DNA from 3 places in the Streptomyces sp. NPDC051020 genome. Region 2 is predicted to be linked to each of the others. Evidence: riboswitches for the same ligand, from Rfam matches in the RefSeq annotation. Region 2 holds a riboswitch; each other region holds the start of a gene.

Region 1 (4,844 bases), on a different contig from region 2:
CGTCCCGGACGCGCAGCTCGACCTGGGTGTCGGCATGCTGGTCGACCACGGCGACCCGCTGCGCGACAGTGCGCCGGCCGATCGCGGCGAGCGGTTCGCCGTCGAGCGTCACCACGCCCGCCGCCGGCGCGAGGACCCCCGCGAGCACCCGGAGCAGCGTGGACTTGCCCGACCCGTTGGGGCCGAGGAGTCCGACGGTCGCGCCGGGCGGAGAGACGAGGGAGACCCCGTCGAGGACAAGACGGCCGCCCGCCTCGCGGGAGACTCGCTGGGCACGCAGACCTGCGGTGGTACCGATGGATGTCATGTGGTCCTCCGGGTTCGGTAGAGGACCAGAACGAACGCGGGTACGCCGATGAGGGCGGTGACGACGCCCACCGGCACCTCCTGCGGATCGAGGACGGTCCGGGCGAGCGTGTCGACCCAGACGAGGAACACCGCCCCGGCCAGCGCGGTGACCGGCAGCAGCTGCCGGTGCCCGGAGCCGGTGAGCGCCCGGGCGGCATGCGGCAGCACGAGCCCGACGAAGCCGATGGCACCCGCCGAGCTGACGAGCGCGGCGGTCAGCAGCGCGGTCGTGCAGAGCAGCACGATCCGGGTGCGGCCGACATCGACTCCCAGGGCGGCGGCCGCGTCCTGACCGAAGGCGAAGGCGTCGAGCGTTCGGGCGTGGCCCAGCGAGATCAGCAGGGTCACGACGAGCACGGGGAAACAGACCCACACATCGGTCCAGCCGACCCCGCTGAGCGAGCCGAGCAACCAGAACAGCACGCCTCGGGTCTGCTCGGCGTCGGCCGCGGTCATCACCACGAAGGAGGTCAGCGCGGAGAACAGCTGCATGGCCGCGACGCCGGAGAGGACGACCCGGTCCGTCGTACCGCCGAGGGTATGACTGAGCAGCAGCACCAGGGCGAACGAGCAGAGTGCCCCGATGAACGCCCCGGTCGAGATCGACACCGCTCCCCCGCCCACCCCGAGGACGACGACCACGACGGCACCCGTCGACGCCCCGGAGGAGACGCCGAGGACGAACGGGTCGGCGAGCGGATTGCGGAGCAGGGACTGCATGACCGTGCCGCACACCGCGAGTCCGGCGCCGCACACGGCGGCGAGCAGGGTACGGGGCATGCGCAGGTTCCAGATGATGCCGTCCCGGACAGGGGTGAGCCGCGATTCGCCCACCCCGAGGTGGGCGGCCACCGCGGACCAGACGTCGGCGACGGAGATCCGGGCGGGGCCGATGGTGACGGCGATGGCGACGGACAGCGCGAGCAGGGCGAGGCCCGTGGTCCACAGCACACCGTCGCGCAGCCCCCGTGCGCCACCGGCCCTGCGGTGCCCATCGGTTCCGGGTGCCTGCTCCGTACGTACCGCTGCGACCCGTTCGGTGTCCGTCACCCGGCGAGCCCGAACGTCCGCAACCCGGCGGCGACCTGTTCCAGACCCTCGACCGTCCGGATGGACGGATTCATGGCCTGGCCGCTGAGCAGCACGTACCGCTTGTGCTTGACGGCGTCCATGTTCTTCGTCGCGGGATTGGACTCCAGGAACTCGATCTTCTTCGCGGCGCTCTCGGCGGTCTGTGCCCTGCGCGTCAGATCGCCGATGACCAGGACGTCGGGGTTGCGGTCGGCGACGGTCTCCCAGCTGATCTGCGGCCATTCCTCATGGGTGTCGTCGAAGACGTTCTTCGCTCCGAGCTCCCTGGTGATGACGCCGGGTGCACCGCAACAGCCAGCCAGGTACGGGGCCTTGGAGTCGGAGAACCAGTAGAGGAGAGTGGCGTGGGAGGCGTCGATGCCGTCGGTGGCCTTCTTCACCCGCTCCCGCAGCCGGGCGACGAGCTCGTCGCCGCGCTGCTGAACGCCGAACACGGCGGCCAGGTCGCGCACTTCGCCGTAGACGCTGTCCATGGTCAGTGCTTCGGTACGCGCTCCGTCGCCGCCGCCGCTGTTGTCCTTGCCGGTGCAGTCGGCGGGCGACACGTAGGTGGGGACACCGAGCTCCTCGAACTGTTCGCGGGGGGCGACGCCGCCCTTGGCGAGGGTCGATTCGAACGAGGCGCTGACGAAGTCGGGTTCCTGGTCGAGGACCTTCTCCGACGACGGCCGGTTCTCCGAGAGGCGTGGCACCTTCGCGTTGGCCTTCTCCAGCCCCTTCATCACCGGGTCGGTCCAGGTGGCTGTGGCCGCCAGCCGGTCGGCGAGGCCGAGGGAGAGCAGGATCTCCGTCGATCCCTGGTCGACGGAGACGGCGTGGTGCGGTGCGGCTTCGACGGTGACGGTGCGACCACAGTTCCTGAGCGTCACCGGATAGCCTTCGCCACCAGCTGACTTGGCCGCGGAGTTGTCGGTCCCTCCGCCGCACGCGGTCAGCAGGAGGAGTGCCGCCGGGAGCAGGGCGGCGGTGCGGGCGGGGCTGGCTATGGACGGCACGGAGTCCCTCTGCGTCTCAGGGCCCATGCGCGGAGCCCACTGTACGAAGTGCTGTCGCCCGGTACCGGGCGACAGGTGCCAGCAGGTCTTCGGACTCGGGTTCCTTCGGACGGGACGCCTTCCCAGGACAACCGTGGATGTCCCAGTGGCCGTGGCCCCGCCCGTCCCCCTCACCGCTGCGCGTCAGCTCCGGATTCGCACCGGATTCCCTGACCCCTACGTGGAGTTTGACTGGCTTCGGCAAGCTATCACGCGGCCCCGCGCGGCTCGTCGGCGGTGCGGTGGGGCCAAAGGCGTCCCGGCCGTACCGTACCGTCATGTCTGCCCCTGCCTACGGACTCTGGAGGGCGACCACGGCGTTGTGGCCGCCGAACCCGAAGGAGTGGCTCACGGCGCGCCGGACGGGCCGGTGGCGGGGCTGTCGGGTGACGCAGTCGATGTCGAACTCGGGCGCCGGGGCGTCCAGGTTGGCGATCGGCGGTACGACCCCGCGCTGCAGCGTGAGGATCGTCAGCCCCGCCTCGATGGCTCCGGCGGCCCCCATGCAGTGGCCCAGTACCCCCTTGGGGGCGGTGACGGGTGGCCGGTGCGGGTAGGCCCGGCTGATGAGAGCGGCTTCGATGGCGTCGCCCAGCGGTGTCGACGTGCCGTGCGCGTTGACGTGTTCGACGTCCGCGGCCGCCCAGTCCGCGTCGCGCAGCGCGGCCTCTACCGCGGCCCGGGCGACGGCGCCGGACGGGTGCGGACTGGTGGGATGGTGGGCGTCGGTGGTGGCGCCTGTCCCGGCGAGCAGCGCCCGCGGAACCGCTGCCCGGGCCCGTGCGTCATCCGCCCGTTCCAGCACCATGACGGCGGCGCCCTCGCCCATGACCAGGCCGGCACGATCAGCCGCGAACGGCCGGCAGAGGCGGCCCGGGTCGCCGTCCCTCGTGGCGGCGGCACCGGACCGCGCGAATCCGGTCATGGCGACCGGGAAGACGATCGACTCGGTGGCTCCGGCGATGGCGAGGTCGCATTGCCCGGTGACCAGCAGGTCCCGGGCGACGGAGAGCGCGGTGACCCCGGAGGAACAGGCGGTGCACGGCGCCAGGCTGGGACCGGTCGCCCCCATCCGGATGGCGATCTCCGCCGCGGGCATGTTCGGAATGGTGAGGAGGATCCCCGCCGGCGACGTGGCCCCCGGCCCGCGCCGGTCGAGGGCGACGGCCTGTTCGGTCAGGCCCGCGGATCCTCCGCTGCTGGTGCCGACGACCACGGCGACCCGGCTGCCGTCCCAGTCGGCCGGGTCCAGTCCGGCGTCCGCGACCGCTTCCCGCGCGGCGAGGACGGCGAATTTGACGTACCTCCCCATCCGGAAGGCCGCACGGCCGCCGACCGCGTCGTCCAGATCGAAACCGGAGACCGTGCACGCGAAGTCGATCGCGCAGCCTTCGAGCTCGGGGACGGTGCGGGCCGGTGAGACCCCGGCGCACACCCCGTGCCAGGTGGTGTCGGTGTCGTTGCCGACCGGGGTGATCATCCCCAGGCCGGTGACGGCGACGGCAGGCCTGTTCATCGGGCGTTGCTCATCGCGGGGTCGCCGCTCACCACGGCATCGATGAACGTCGTGATGTCGGCGAGGGTGGCGTCCTTGTAGAGCTTGCCGGAGTCGGCCTCGACCCCCAGCGTCTCCTTGATGATGACGGCGAACTCGGCGACGGCGAGGGAGTCCATCTCCAGGCTGTCCATCGTGGAACCCGGAAGGATCTCGGCGGCCGGCACCTTGAAGGTGTTCGTGAGAACGTCGGTGATCTGGGGGTGGATCGCGCTCATGATCTTCCTCTTCGCTAGGTCGTGCAGGTCGCGCATTTCATGCAGGTTCTACCGATTCCCGGGACGGTGGAACGCACGGTCCCGATGCCGAAGTAACTGACTCCCGATCTGCCGGTTACGCCTTGCGGCGAACCGATTCGCCAACGATCACCCGTGGCTTCGCACAGCGCCGGGAAAGGACGGATGTGGTGCCCCAGTACGCCAGCAGAACGGCCCGGACTCCAAGGGCCCCGACCGCGTCCCGTACCCTGCACAGCTGTCCGGCGGTTCGCTCGTCCGAAGCCTTCACCGCTCCCCCTGCGCCCCGGTGGTGGTCTGCCAGGACGCCTCCGGATCGTCGTACGCATCGACATAGTTCGCGCCGGCGATGGGCCAGTCCGCGAGCACCTCGTCCGGCAGCGCGAAGGACTCGATCAGGGTGGGCAGATGCCCGGCGACGGCGGCGATGAGCTGCTCGACGGCGTCCGGCAGGGCCTTGACCTGATCGGCGGTCAGATGGCCGGCGGCGAGCAGATCGCCGCTGTTGCGGGCGACCCACTGGAGAGCGAACAGCCGCTCCAGTTCGGCCAGCCTCTCGCGGCCAGGGCCTACGGGCAG
Region 2 (4,844 bases):
ACCTCATCTGCGGATGGCAGCGGCGATGTCCAGGGACTTCGGGGAGGACGTGAGCAGCTGAGAGCTTCGGGACGGACGCTGTCCGACGGGGAAGCCCCGCCCCTCTTCCCGGCCACTGTGGGTGCAGGCGGTGGGCCCGGTCGGCGTACGCGTGCCGACCGGGCCCACAGTTGTGGTGGGATCGTGTCCACGCGCGTCGGCCTGGGAGGTGCCGCCTGCGCCGGCCGGGGCCGTGATGCGGTGCGTCGCCCCGTGGTGGGCGTCGTCAAGAAGAGCGCACCGACACGCCGGCCGTGTCCCGCTCATCAAGGGATTCGATGTACGCCTGCGGGTGGGCGAGGCGGACCCTGCGCTCCGCACGGTCGGACCGGCCCACTCCCCGTATCAGCGGTACTCGGCCCTGCTACCCACTCCTTCCGACAGCAAGGACTCCGATAATTCCGGTGCGCCGAAGCTCGCCGCCGTGATAGTCCGACGAGTCATGAGAGATCTTCTGACACCTCGACTCGTACTCCACCCGCTGAGTCCCGACGAGGCGGAGAACATAGTGGCCCGCCGTCCGGGGCCGGGCGCCCTATGGGCACCGGAGTACCCCACCGACGGCGACGCGGCCGGGGCAGGGCATTTCTTGGAGCACTGCGCCGACACCGGCAACCCCCAGCCGTTCGGTGCCTACGAGATCCGCCTCCGCCAGGACGGACACGCCATAGGCGGAGTGGGCTTTCACGGCGCTCCGAACGCGGAGGGGCAGGTGACCATCGGCTACGGCCTGACCCCTGCGGCGCGCGGCAAGGGGTACGCCTCCGAGGCGCTGCGGGCGCTGCTGGGGTTCGCCCGCGGCGAGGGCATCGCCGCCGTGAACGGCGATGCCGACCTCGACAACATCGCGTCCCACCACGTCATGGTCGCGGCAGGAATGCGCTTCGTCAGGGCGGACGACCGGCTGAAGCACTTCCTGATCGACTGGTCGGACACGCCGGAGCCATCGGAGCCGTCGGACACAACGCATGCGACGTACGTGACTGAAGCGACCGACGCGACGGACGCCGCATAGACGGCAGAACCCACCGGGGGATCCCGGCGGGTTCTGCCGTCAAACGGCCGACGAGTCGGCCGGCGCCTCAGCTCGCAGCGGCGGCCGGGTGGGACGTGGTACCGCCCCCGGCCGTCACTGCGCCGGCCTTGGGCACCAGCAGCCGCTCGGTCAGATAGCCGAAGACCAGACCGAAAGTGGTCCACAGCGTGGCCTGAACGGCGAGGGTGGCAAGGCGGAACTCCCACAGCAGACTGGCCGGGAAGTCCTTGCCGACCTCGTTGAACGAGGGCAGGAAGGCGTAGGCCAGCCCGATGGCGAGCACATAGGCGGCGGACGCGGCAATGGACGCGTTCCAGTTGCCCAGGCGGGGAGCCAGCCGCTTGCCCAAGATGACGGCAGCGACGGCCAACAGCACGCTGAGGACGACCATCAGGAAGAAGAGGGTGGTGCGTTGGCCGATCGTGTCGGGATTTCCGACAGCCGGCGGATTGGCCGGGTATTTGAGGAACGGCACGACATACACGGTCAGCAGGGCGCCGAACGCGATCAATGCGGCCGTGGCCCTCGGGCCGAACCTGCCGATGCGGCCGAGGGCGTAGCAGAAGACCAGCGCGGCGATGCCGCCGATCGCCACACCGAAGACCAGGACACCGGTGGCGAGACCCGCGGTGGACTGCATGGTACGGCTGACGAGTTCCTCACCGCCGTGCTCGTGGCTGTGAGCCTCTTCGAGCGCGATCGACGCGTCCACCCGGGATTCGCCGAGGAAGTAGGCGACGGCAAGAGCGAGCGCGCCCGCGGCGAGTCCGGCCAGCATGCCGCGGACGAGCAGCGCTCTGACAGATATGGAGTTCATGAGCGGTTCCCCTGAGGTGCGCAGCGTGTCAGTGGCAGGGGAAACCGAGCAGGTGGCGACCGTCGTGGACCCACTCGTGGACACCTTCGCCGGAGATGACGGCGGTGGCACCCTGCTCGGCGCCGACGAAGTACAGCAGAACGAGCATGAGAATGCCGAAGAAGACCGCCCACGGGGCAATGGCCTTCAGCGAGATGGGGGTGATGGCGGGTGTGGCGACGGTTGCGGGGGCAGCAGTCTGTGCCATGGCAGAACCTCCTGAGGGAACACGCGTCCCGATCGTGGTGCCTGAGACGACAGTGCCGGGTCTGACTTCCCGCAGAGGTACGGGTTCACAGTGGCGCGACCGTGCCGGATTCTCACCGGACTTCCGTCACACCGTCGTCATGTTCGTCGCGACCATACCGCCTGCGGGCACGCGCCGCCATGGCGCCGACTGCGGGGCCGGGAGGCCCGGATGCCATGGTGTGCTTACCCGAAAGGCCACAGTTCAGGGAGGTGACACCGATGTTGACGGTGCAAGTGATGTTGATCTCACCGGCGCTCAATGCGGCGCTGCGTGAAGCCCGTTTCGACGGCGACGCCCCGCTCGACGCGTCCGGTGTCCGGCGGGCGCGTGCGGCCGCTGCCGCGGTGCCTCCAGCCGATCGTCGGGTGTGCGGAGCGGACGAGCGGTGCGTCGGGACCGCCGAGACGTTGGGGCTGCGGTCCGAGCCCGAACCGGTCCTCCGCGGCTGGGACTTGGGGCGCTGGAGCGGGCAGCGGCTGGCGGAGGTGAGCGAGGCCGAGCCGGAGGCGGTGTCGGCCTGGCTGTCCGACCCTTCGGCGGCACCGCATGGCGGCGAGTCGCTACTGGACCTGTGTGCGCGAGTGGGCGGCTGGCTGGACTCGTTGCATCGGGACGGCGCCGGGGACGGCCGCCTGATCGCTGTGGTCGAACCCGCGGTAGTGCGCGCCGCGATCGTGCATGCGCTGGGCCTTCCGCCGCAGGTGTTCTGGCGGTTGGACGTCGCCCCGTTGACACTGACCGAGCTCAGCGGCCGGTCCGGCCGCTGGAACCTGCGCTGCGGGCGGTCCCTGAGCACCGGAACCGACGCCCCGTGACCCGGCGTCGTCCTCCACCGCCGGACCGGCCCGCCCTGCCGGTGACGTCAGGCCACAGCATCCCCCGACGACCGGTCGGCCTGTCCGAATTCGTCGACGGTGCGACCGAAGCGGTCGTGGAGGCGGAGCCCAGGTAGGTGCAGGCCCCGCGAGGTTCGCCACCTGTGGCAGGAAAACCACGATCGGAGTGCGGCGCAGCCGCCGTCCCGCTGGACGAAAGAACACCGCACCGAACCGCAACGGCCCTGCCACCCGTGCATCGTTGGGTCGACCTTTCGTCTGCGGTGACCAGCAGAGCGGACAGACGGTGGGCGGGCGAGCCATCTCCGTGACGAACCGCGGAATCCCACCCTTCCCCTCTGCGGCGGGGCCTGCCCGTGGGTCCGGCCACATCCCCCTACCGCTCGAGCAATGTTGACAAATGGTACGTAAAATGGCCAAGGCGTTCGAATCCACCTTCTCTTCGGAAGGGCGACCGACGATGACCGATCAAACGCAGGTGAACCGGCCCGAGACCACCCGCCCACAATCCGAGGCCACGCACGGAGCAGGACTGCACGGCGGAAACCGCAGAACGGAACCTGGGTCGCGGGGCCGAACCACGATCGCCGATGGCGTGGTGGCGAAGATCGCCGGGCTGGCGGCCCGGGGAGTGCCCGGAGTCCAGGGCATGGGAGGGGGATTCGCCCGCGGTATGGGCGCTGTGAGGGAACGGGTGCCCGGAGCGGGTGGTCAGTCCGTCACCAGCGGTGTCAAGGTCGAGGTCGGCGAGGTCCAGACGGCGGTCGACCTGTCGATCGTCGTCGAATACGGATACGCGATCGTCGAGCTCACGGGGGAGGTCCGGACCGAGGTGATCGCCGCCATCGAGCGGATGACCGGTCTGGAGGTCGTGGAGGTCAACATCTTGGTGAGCGACGTGAAGCTGCCCGAGGAGGAAGAGGAACAGCAGGTGCTGGAGAGGCGGGTCGCGTAGCGGTTCGCCGGACCGGATGGCGCCTGGTCGAGGGGGTCCACCGGCCGTGTCGTCGGCCTGAAACCCCGGCTGTCCGACGAGCTGTCCGGGCCCCAGCCGGCCACTGCCCGGCGGCCCGGGACGGCAGCACGAGCGACAGCAGTCGTCGGCGACGCGGAGTTACGCCGTCCGGCGCATACTCGAAGGTGGGCCTGAAAGATTGGGGGACGCAATGATCGTCCTCGGAGCCATTCTGCTCGTGCTCGGCATGGTTGCCGGGGTTTCCTTCTTGTCGACCATCGGCGTCGCCCTCGTGCTGATCGGTGCGGTCCTCTGGATTCTCGGTGCTGTCGGCCACGGGATCGGTGGGCGGCGCCACTACTGGTGAGAGCCGGAAAACGCATCGCCCGGTGAGCTCACCGGCACTTCGTAGGTGCAGCTGCGCGGGACGACGGACCTCGTCGGCGTGTCCCGCCGTCCCTCGGAGGGACGGCGGGACACGCCGACGCACTGGCTCACCAGCCGTACTCAGCCCCGGTACGCCTCCAGCAGGCGCAGCCACACCTCGCTGATCGTCGGAAAGGCGGGGACCGCGTGCCAGAGCCGGTCGATGGGGACCTCGCCCGCAACGGCGACCGTCGCCGAGTGCAGCAGTTCCCCGATGCCGGGGCCGACGAAGGTGACGCCGAGTACGATCTCGCGGTCGAGGTCGACGATCATGCGGGCGCGGCCCCGGTAGCCGTCCGCGTACAGTCCGGAGCCGGCGACGGCGGCGAGGTCGTGGTCGACGGCGCGGACCCGGTGCCCGGCGCGCTCGGCCGCGGCGAGGGTGAGCCCGACGGATGCGGCCTCCGGGTCGGTGAAGACGACCTGGGGGACGGCCGCGTGGTCGG
Region 3 (4,844 bases), on a different contig from region 2:
CCCCTCGGGTCCGAACTCCCGCCCCAGGCCGGAGTTCTTGTAGCCGCCGAACGGCCCGAGCATGTCGAGACTGAAGGTGTTCACGCTGTACGTGCCCGTCCTCACCCGGCGGGCGATGTCGATGCCGCGCTCGGTGTCGGCGGTCCAGACGCTGCCACTGAGCCCGTACTCGGAGTCGTTGGCGATCTTCACCGCCTCCGCCTCGTCGCCGTACGGCAGCAGGCAGATGACCGGTCCGAAGATCTCCTCGCGGGCGATGCGCATGGAATTGTCGACGGATCCGAAGAGGGTCGGCTCGACGTACCAGCCGCGTTCCTGGGAGGCCGGACGGCCGCCGCCCGTAAGGACCTTGGCACCTTCCTCCTGACCGATCCGGATGTAGTCGAGGGAGCGCTGCTGCTGGCGCTGCGCGACCAGGGGGCCGAGTTCGGTGGCGGGGTCGAGCGGGTCACCGACCTTCAGCGCACCCGCCGCGGCGGCGAACGCCTCGGCGGTCTCGTCGTAGCGGGAGCGCGGGACGAGGATGCGGGTCTGGGCGACGCACGCCTGGCCGTTGATCATCCAGGCGAACGGGACGATGCCCGCGACGGCCGTGTCCAGATCGGCGTCGGGAAGGATGACAGCGGCGGATTTGCCGCCGAGCTCCAGGGTGACACGGGTGAGGTTCCGGGAGGCGACCTCCATGACCCGGCGGCCCGCCGCGACCGAGCCGGTGAACGACACCTTGTCGACGCCGGGATGCCCGACCAGGTACTCGCTGACCTCACGGTCGGCCGGAAGGATCGACAGCACCCCCTCCGGCAGCCCCGCCTCGGCGGCGATCTCAGCCAGGATGTAGGCGTCCAGCGGGGATTCGGGCGAAACCTTGAGCACGGCGGAGCAGCCGGCCAGCAGGGCGGGCGCGAGCTTGGCGGCGGCGGTGAACTGCGGGACGTTCCACGGCACGACGGCCGCGACCACCCCGACCGGCTCCCGGCGCACCAGCAGCGGCCCGAGAACGCCGTCGCGGCGCTCCTCGTACGGGAAGGTGCGGGCGACGGCGATCGCCGCGTCCCACACCATCATCGCGGCGAGCGCCTGCACCATCACGCTGGAGCTGTACGGAGTTCCGTTCTCGGAGCTGATGACGCGGGCGATCTCCTCGTACCGCACGGCGAACGCGTCCTTGATCCGCGTGACCACCTCGATCCGCTCGTCCAGGGACGCGCGCGGCCAGGGCCCTTCGTCGAAGGCCCGGCGGGCAGCGGTGACGGCCCGGTCCACATCCGCTTCGCAGGCGTGCGGCACCCGGCCGATGACCTGCTCGGTGTGGGGCGATATCACCTCGATGACGCCCTGGCCGAGCGGATCGACCAACTCCCCGCCGATGAACAGTTTTCCGTGTTCCACAAGCTCGGTCATGGCTGCTGCCTCCCGCGACCCGGCACGTACCGACTCCGCACCTGACTTCACACCTGACTCTGTGTCAGAACTGATATCAGTTCCAGTTCCAGGAGTCCACGCATCGGACATCCCCCACGAGACCGGCGTGATCCGAGAGGCGTCGGCGCTCCGCCCTGGCGATCGCTCCATGGCGGGGCTCACAGCATGCCCTCCCCTTCGATCCGCGGCAGCCGGGGGAACTGCGGTCCCTCGCAGACCCGTTGATCCGAAGCCGATAGTCGTCCTGGGCTACTAATGGAACGAGTTCTCGTTACAGTGGGCATGGCGCACCACAGCCGCGGGCCGGGACGGGAGAGGGGAAGCCCCATGACACAGGTGACCGAGCACGGCGGCGGCGTGTGGTCCATCAAGGTGCCGATCCCGGACAACCCGCTCGGCCACACCCTGGTGCATGCTCTCGACACCGACCGCGGGCCGGTCCTCGTCGACACCGGCTGGGACGACCCCGACGCCTGGGACACCCTGGTCGCCGGAGTCGCCGCCGTCGGCGTGGACATCGCCGGCATCCACGGCGTGATCATCACCCACCACCATCCCGACCACCATGGACTCTCCGGACAGGTCCGCGAGGCCTCGGGGGCGTGGATCGCGATGCACGCCGCGGACACCGCGATCGTGCGCCGCACCCGTGAGTCCGAACCCGGCACCTGGCTGACCTACCTCGCGCCGAAGCTCGCCGCGGCCGGCGCACCGGAGGAGCACCTCGCCACGCTGCGCGCCGCCCGCACGAGCGGCCGGACGCGCACGCTCCCCGGACTGCGCCCCGCCCTCCCGGACCGCGAGATCGTCCCCGGCGAACTGCTCGACCTCGCGGGCCGGCGGCTCCGGGCGATCTGGACGCCGGGCCACACCCCCGGCCATGTCTGCCTGCACTTGGAGGAGGACCATCCGGCCGATCTGCCCGGCCGCGGCCGGCTCTTCTCCGGCGACCATCTGCTGCCCGGGATCAGCCCCCACATCGGGCTGTACGAGGACCCGGACGACGCGACGGTCACCGACCCCCTGGGCGACTACCTGGACTCGCTGGAACGCATCGGCCGACTCGGGGTCGCCGAGGTGCTGCCCGCCCACCAGTACGCGTTCGCGGACGCGGCGGGGCGCGTACGGGAACTCCTCGACCATCACGAGGAGCGGCTGACCGGACTGCTCGCCCTGCTCGCCACCCCGTTGACGCCGTGGCAACTGGCCGAGCGGATGGAGTGGAACCGGCCCTGGGAACAGATCCCGTACGGCTCGCGGAACATCGCCGTCTCCGAGGCGGAGGCTCATGTGCGCCGGCTGGTGAAGCTGGGGCGCGCGGAGGCGGTGCCGGGCAGCGGGCCGGTGACGTACGTCGCTGTGTGAGGCAGCCCTCCGCCCGGGGTGAGCAGGCTACGTCCCGGTAGAGTGTGCGAGTCGTCATCATGCCCGTTCAGGGGGAAGCCGGTGCAAATCCGGCACTGACCACGCAACCGTGAGCCGCCGACACAGCGGTGAGTCGGGCTGCCCTGTCCGCGGTCGTGACCGGCTCGCGTCACCGGAACCCCGGTGACCGGCACCGTCGAGGAATACGGGGCCGGAGCCTGGTGCCTGAGTGTGCCTGTGCCCGGTTCCCCACAGGAGAGGCTCAGCCCGCCATGACCGTACGCCGCAGCGCAGCAGCGCTCGCCGCCACCGCCACCGTGCTCAGTGCGGCCGCTGCCCCGGCCGCGGTCGCGGCGCCGTCCCCCTCCCCCACCCCGTCCGTCGCGCTGCCCTCCGGGTTGTACGGCACCAAGGACCCGACGTACGACGGGGTCTGGCGGCAGTCGCTGGCATTCCTCGCCCAGCGCGTCGAGGGGGTCGTGCCCGCCACGAAGTCGGTGGACTGGCTGATCGCCCAGCAGTGTGCGAACGGCGCCTACGCCTCGTACCGCGCCGATGTCTCCAAGCCGTGCGACGCCAAGACCACGCTGGACACCAATGCGACCGCCGCCGCGGTGCAGGCGCTGGCGGAGGTCGGCGGGCACGGCGACATCGTCAACAACGGCGTCCGCTGGCTGAAGTCCATCCAGAACGAGGACGGCGGCTGGGGCTACAACCCGGGCTCCCCCAGCGACGCCAACTCCACCTCGATCGTGATCGGCGCGCTGGCCCGGCAGGGCCAGCGGATCGGCGACATCACGAATCCGGGCGGCAAAACCCCGTACGACGCGCTGCTCGCGCTCGCGATCCCGTGCGGCGGCCCGGACGGCGGCGCGTTCGCGTACCAGCCCGACAAGGCCGGGAAGCTCGCCGCGAACGCGGACGCCACCGCGGCCGCCGTGCTCGGCTCGATGGGCAAGGGGCTGGCCGCCGGAGACAACGCCGTGGTCGAAGGCAAGCCGCCGGCCTGCCGGAAGGGCGACGTCGTCAAGCCGGAGCAGGCCGCCCAGAACGGCGCCTTCTACCTCGCGGGCGCCCTCGCGAAGAACGGCAACCACCTGAACCTGCCGCCGATGCCGGGCGCCGACGACACCACCCCGCAGCCCGACTTCAGCAACACCGCGGACGCCGTCGTCGCCCTGGCCTCCGCCGGCCACAAGAACAAGGCGGCCGGTGCGCTCGGCTGGCTGCAGAAGAACTCCAGGAGCTGGGCCGAGGAGGGCGGCCCCGCCGCCTACGCCCAGCTGGTCCTGGCCGCGCACGCGACCGGCGCCGACGCCCACGACTTCGGCGGCGTCGACCTGGTCCAGGAGCTGAACGCGAGCGGTCCCGCGCCCGCTGCCGTCATCACGCCCAGTGCGACCCCGGACGACTTCTCGGCCGAGGACGGCACCAGCGACGACGCCGGTCTCGGGGTGTGGTGGCTGGTCGGTATCGGCCTCGCCGCCGGTGCGGGCATCGGCTTCCTGATCAGCAGCCGCCGGAAGCCCCAGCAGCCGTGAACCGAGCGGGGAATCGTGCGGGGAATGCGTTCGGCGGACGGGTGGCCGTCGCGCTGCTGCTGGTGCTCGGCGCCGCTCTGACCGTGCTCGGCGCGGGCACCGCTCATGCGGCCGGCTACCGCTACTGGTCGTTCTGGGAGGGCCAGGGGTCCGGCTGGGCCTATGCCACCCAGGGCCCCTCGCTCGTCCGGCCCGCCGACGGGGCGGTGCAGGGCTTCCGGTTCTCCGTGAGCGAGGACTCCCAGGACTCGGCGAAGCCGCGCCGCGCCCCCGACTTCGCGACGGTCTGCGCGGACACCCCCGCCAAGGACGGCACCAAGCGCGTCGCGCTCGTCATCGACCCCGGCACACCGGCGGACGCCCCGGCCGGGGAGACGCCGCCCGCGCTGCGCACCGCCTGCGCGCAGGTCGCCCCCGGGGCGAGCACCGCCGAGGCGCTCGCCTCGGTGGCCAAGCCGCTGCGCTACAGCAGCGACGCCCTGCTCTGCGCGATCACCGGCTACCCCGCCTCGGGCT

What was found. A riboswitch is a leader RNA that binds a small molecule or an ion and turns the genes downstream of it on or off. The one in region 2 is predicted to bind cobalamin.
Region 1: it holds a riboswitch for cobalamin, as region 2 does, so the genes downstream of both, AB0N06_RS27005 (ABC transporter substrate-binding protein) here and AB0N06_RS26670 (CbtB domain-containing protein) in region 2, are expected to answer to the same signal.
Region 3: it holds a riboswitch for cobalamin, as region 2 does, so the genes downstream of both, AB0N06_RS09920 (prenyltransferase/squalene oxidase repeat-containing protein) here and AB0N06_RS26670 (CbtB domain-containing protein) in region 2, are expected to answer to the same signal.

What each region holds. Positions count from the first base shown of each region.
Region 1 covers NZ_JBFBCG010000057.1:39,269-44,112, forward strand. Annotated here, with positions in the region: gene AB0N06_RS26995 (ABC transporter ATP-binding protein) at 1-307, opposite strand, end outside; gene AB0N06_RS27000 (iron chelate uptake ABC transporter family permease subunit) at 304-1,311, opposite strand; gene AB0N06_RS27005 (ABC transporter substrate-binding protein) at 1,395-2,435, opposite strand; cobalamin riboswitch at 2,498-2,686, opposite strand; gene AB0N06_RS27010 (beta-ketoacyl-[acyl-carrier-protein] synthase family protein) at 2,767-3,990, opposite strand; gene AB0N06_RS27015 (acyl carrier protein) at 3,987-4,247, opposite strand; partial or broken gene AB0N06_RS27020 (acyl-CoA dehydrogenase) at 4,363-4,844, opposite strand, start outside.
Region 2 covers NZ_JBFBCG010000056.1:14,866-19,709, reverse strand. Annotated here, with positions in the region: gene AB0N06_RS26685 (tetratricopeptide repeat protein) at 1-61, shown strand, start outside; gene AB0N06_RS26680 (GNAT family N-acetyltransferase) at 482-1,054, shown strand; gene AB0N06_RS26675 (CbtA family protein) at 1,122-1,892, opposite strand; gene AB0N06_RS26670 (CbtB domain-containing protein) at 1,921-2,139, opposite strand; adenosylcobalamin (AdoCbl) riboswitch at 2,143-2,291, opposite strand; gene AB0N06_RS26665 (histidine phosphatase family protein) at 2,418-2,996, shown strand; gene AB0N06_RS26660 (Asp23/Gls24 family envelope stress response protein) at 3,478-3,972, shown strand; gene AB0N06_RS26655 (DUF6131 family protein) at 4,184-4,339, shown strand; gene AB0N06_RS26650 (NAD(P)/FAD-dependent oxidoreductase) at 4,480-4,844, opposite strand, start outside.
Region 3 covers NZ_JBFBCG010000013.1:41,437-46,280, reverse strand. Annotated here, with positions in the region: gene AB0N06_RS09930 (aldehyde dehydrogenase) at 1-1,401, opposite strand, end outside; gene AB0N06_RS09925 (MBL fold metallo-hydrolase) at 1,750-2,787, shown strand; cobalamin riboswitch at 2,819-2,953, shown strand; gene AB0N06_RS09920 (prenyltransferase/squalene oxidase repeat-containing protein) at 3,060-4,328, shown strand; gene AB0N06_RS09915 (SCO2322 family protein) at 4,370-4,844, shown strand, end outside.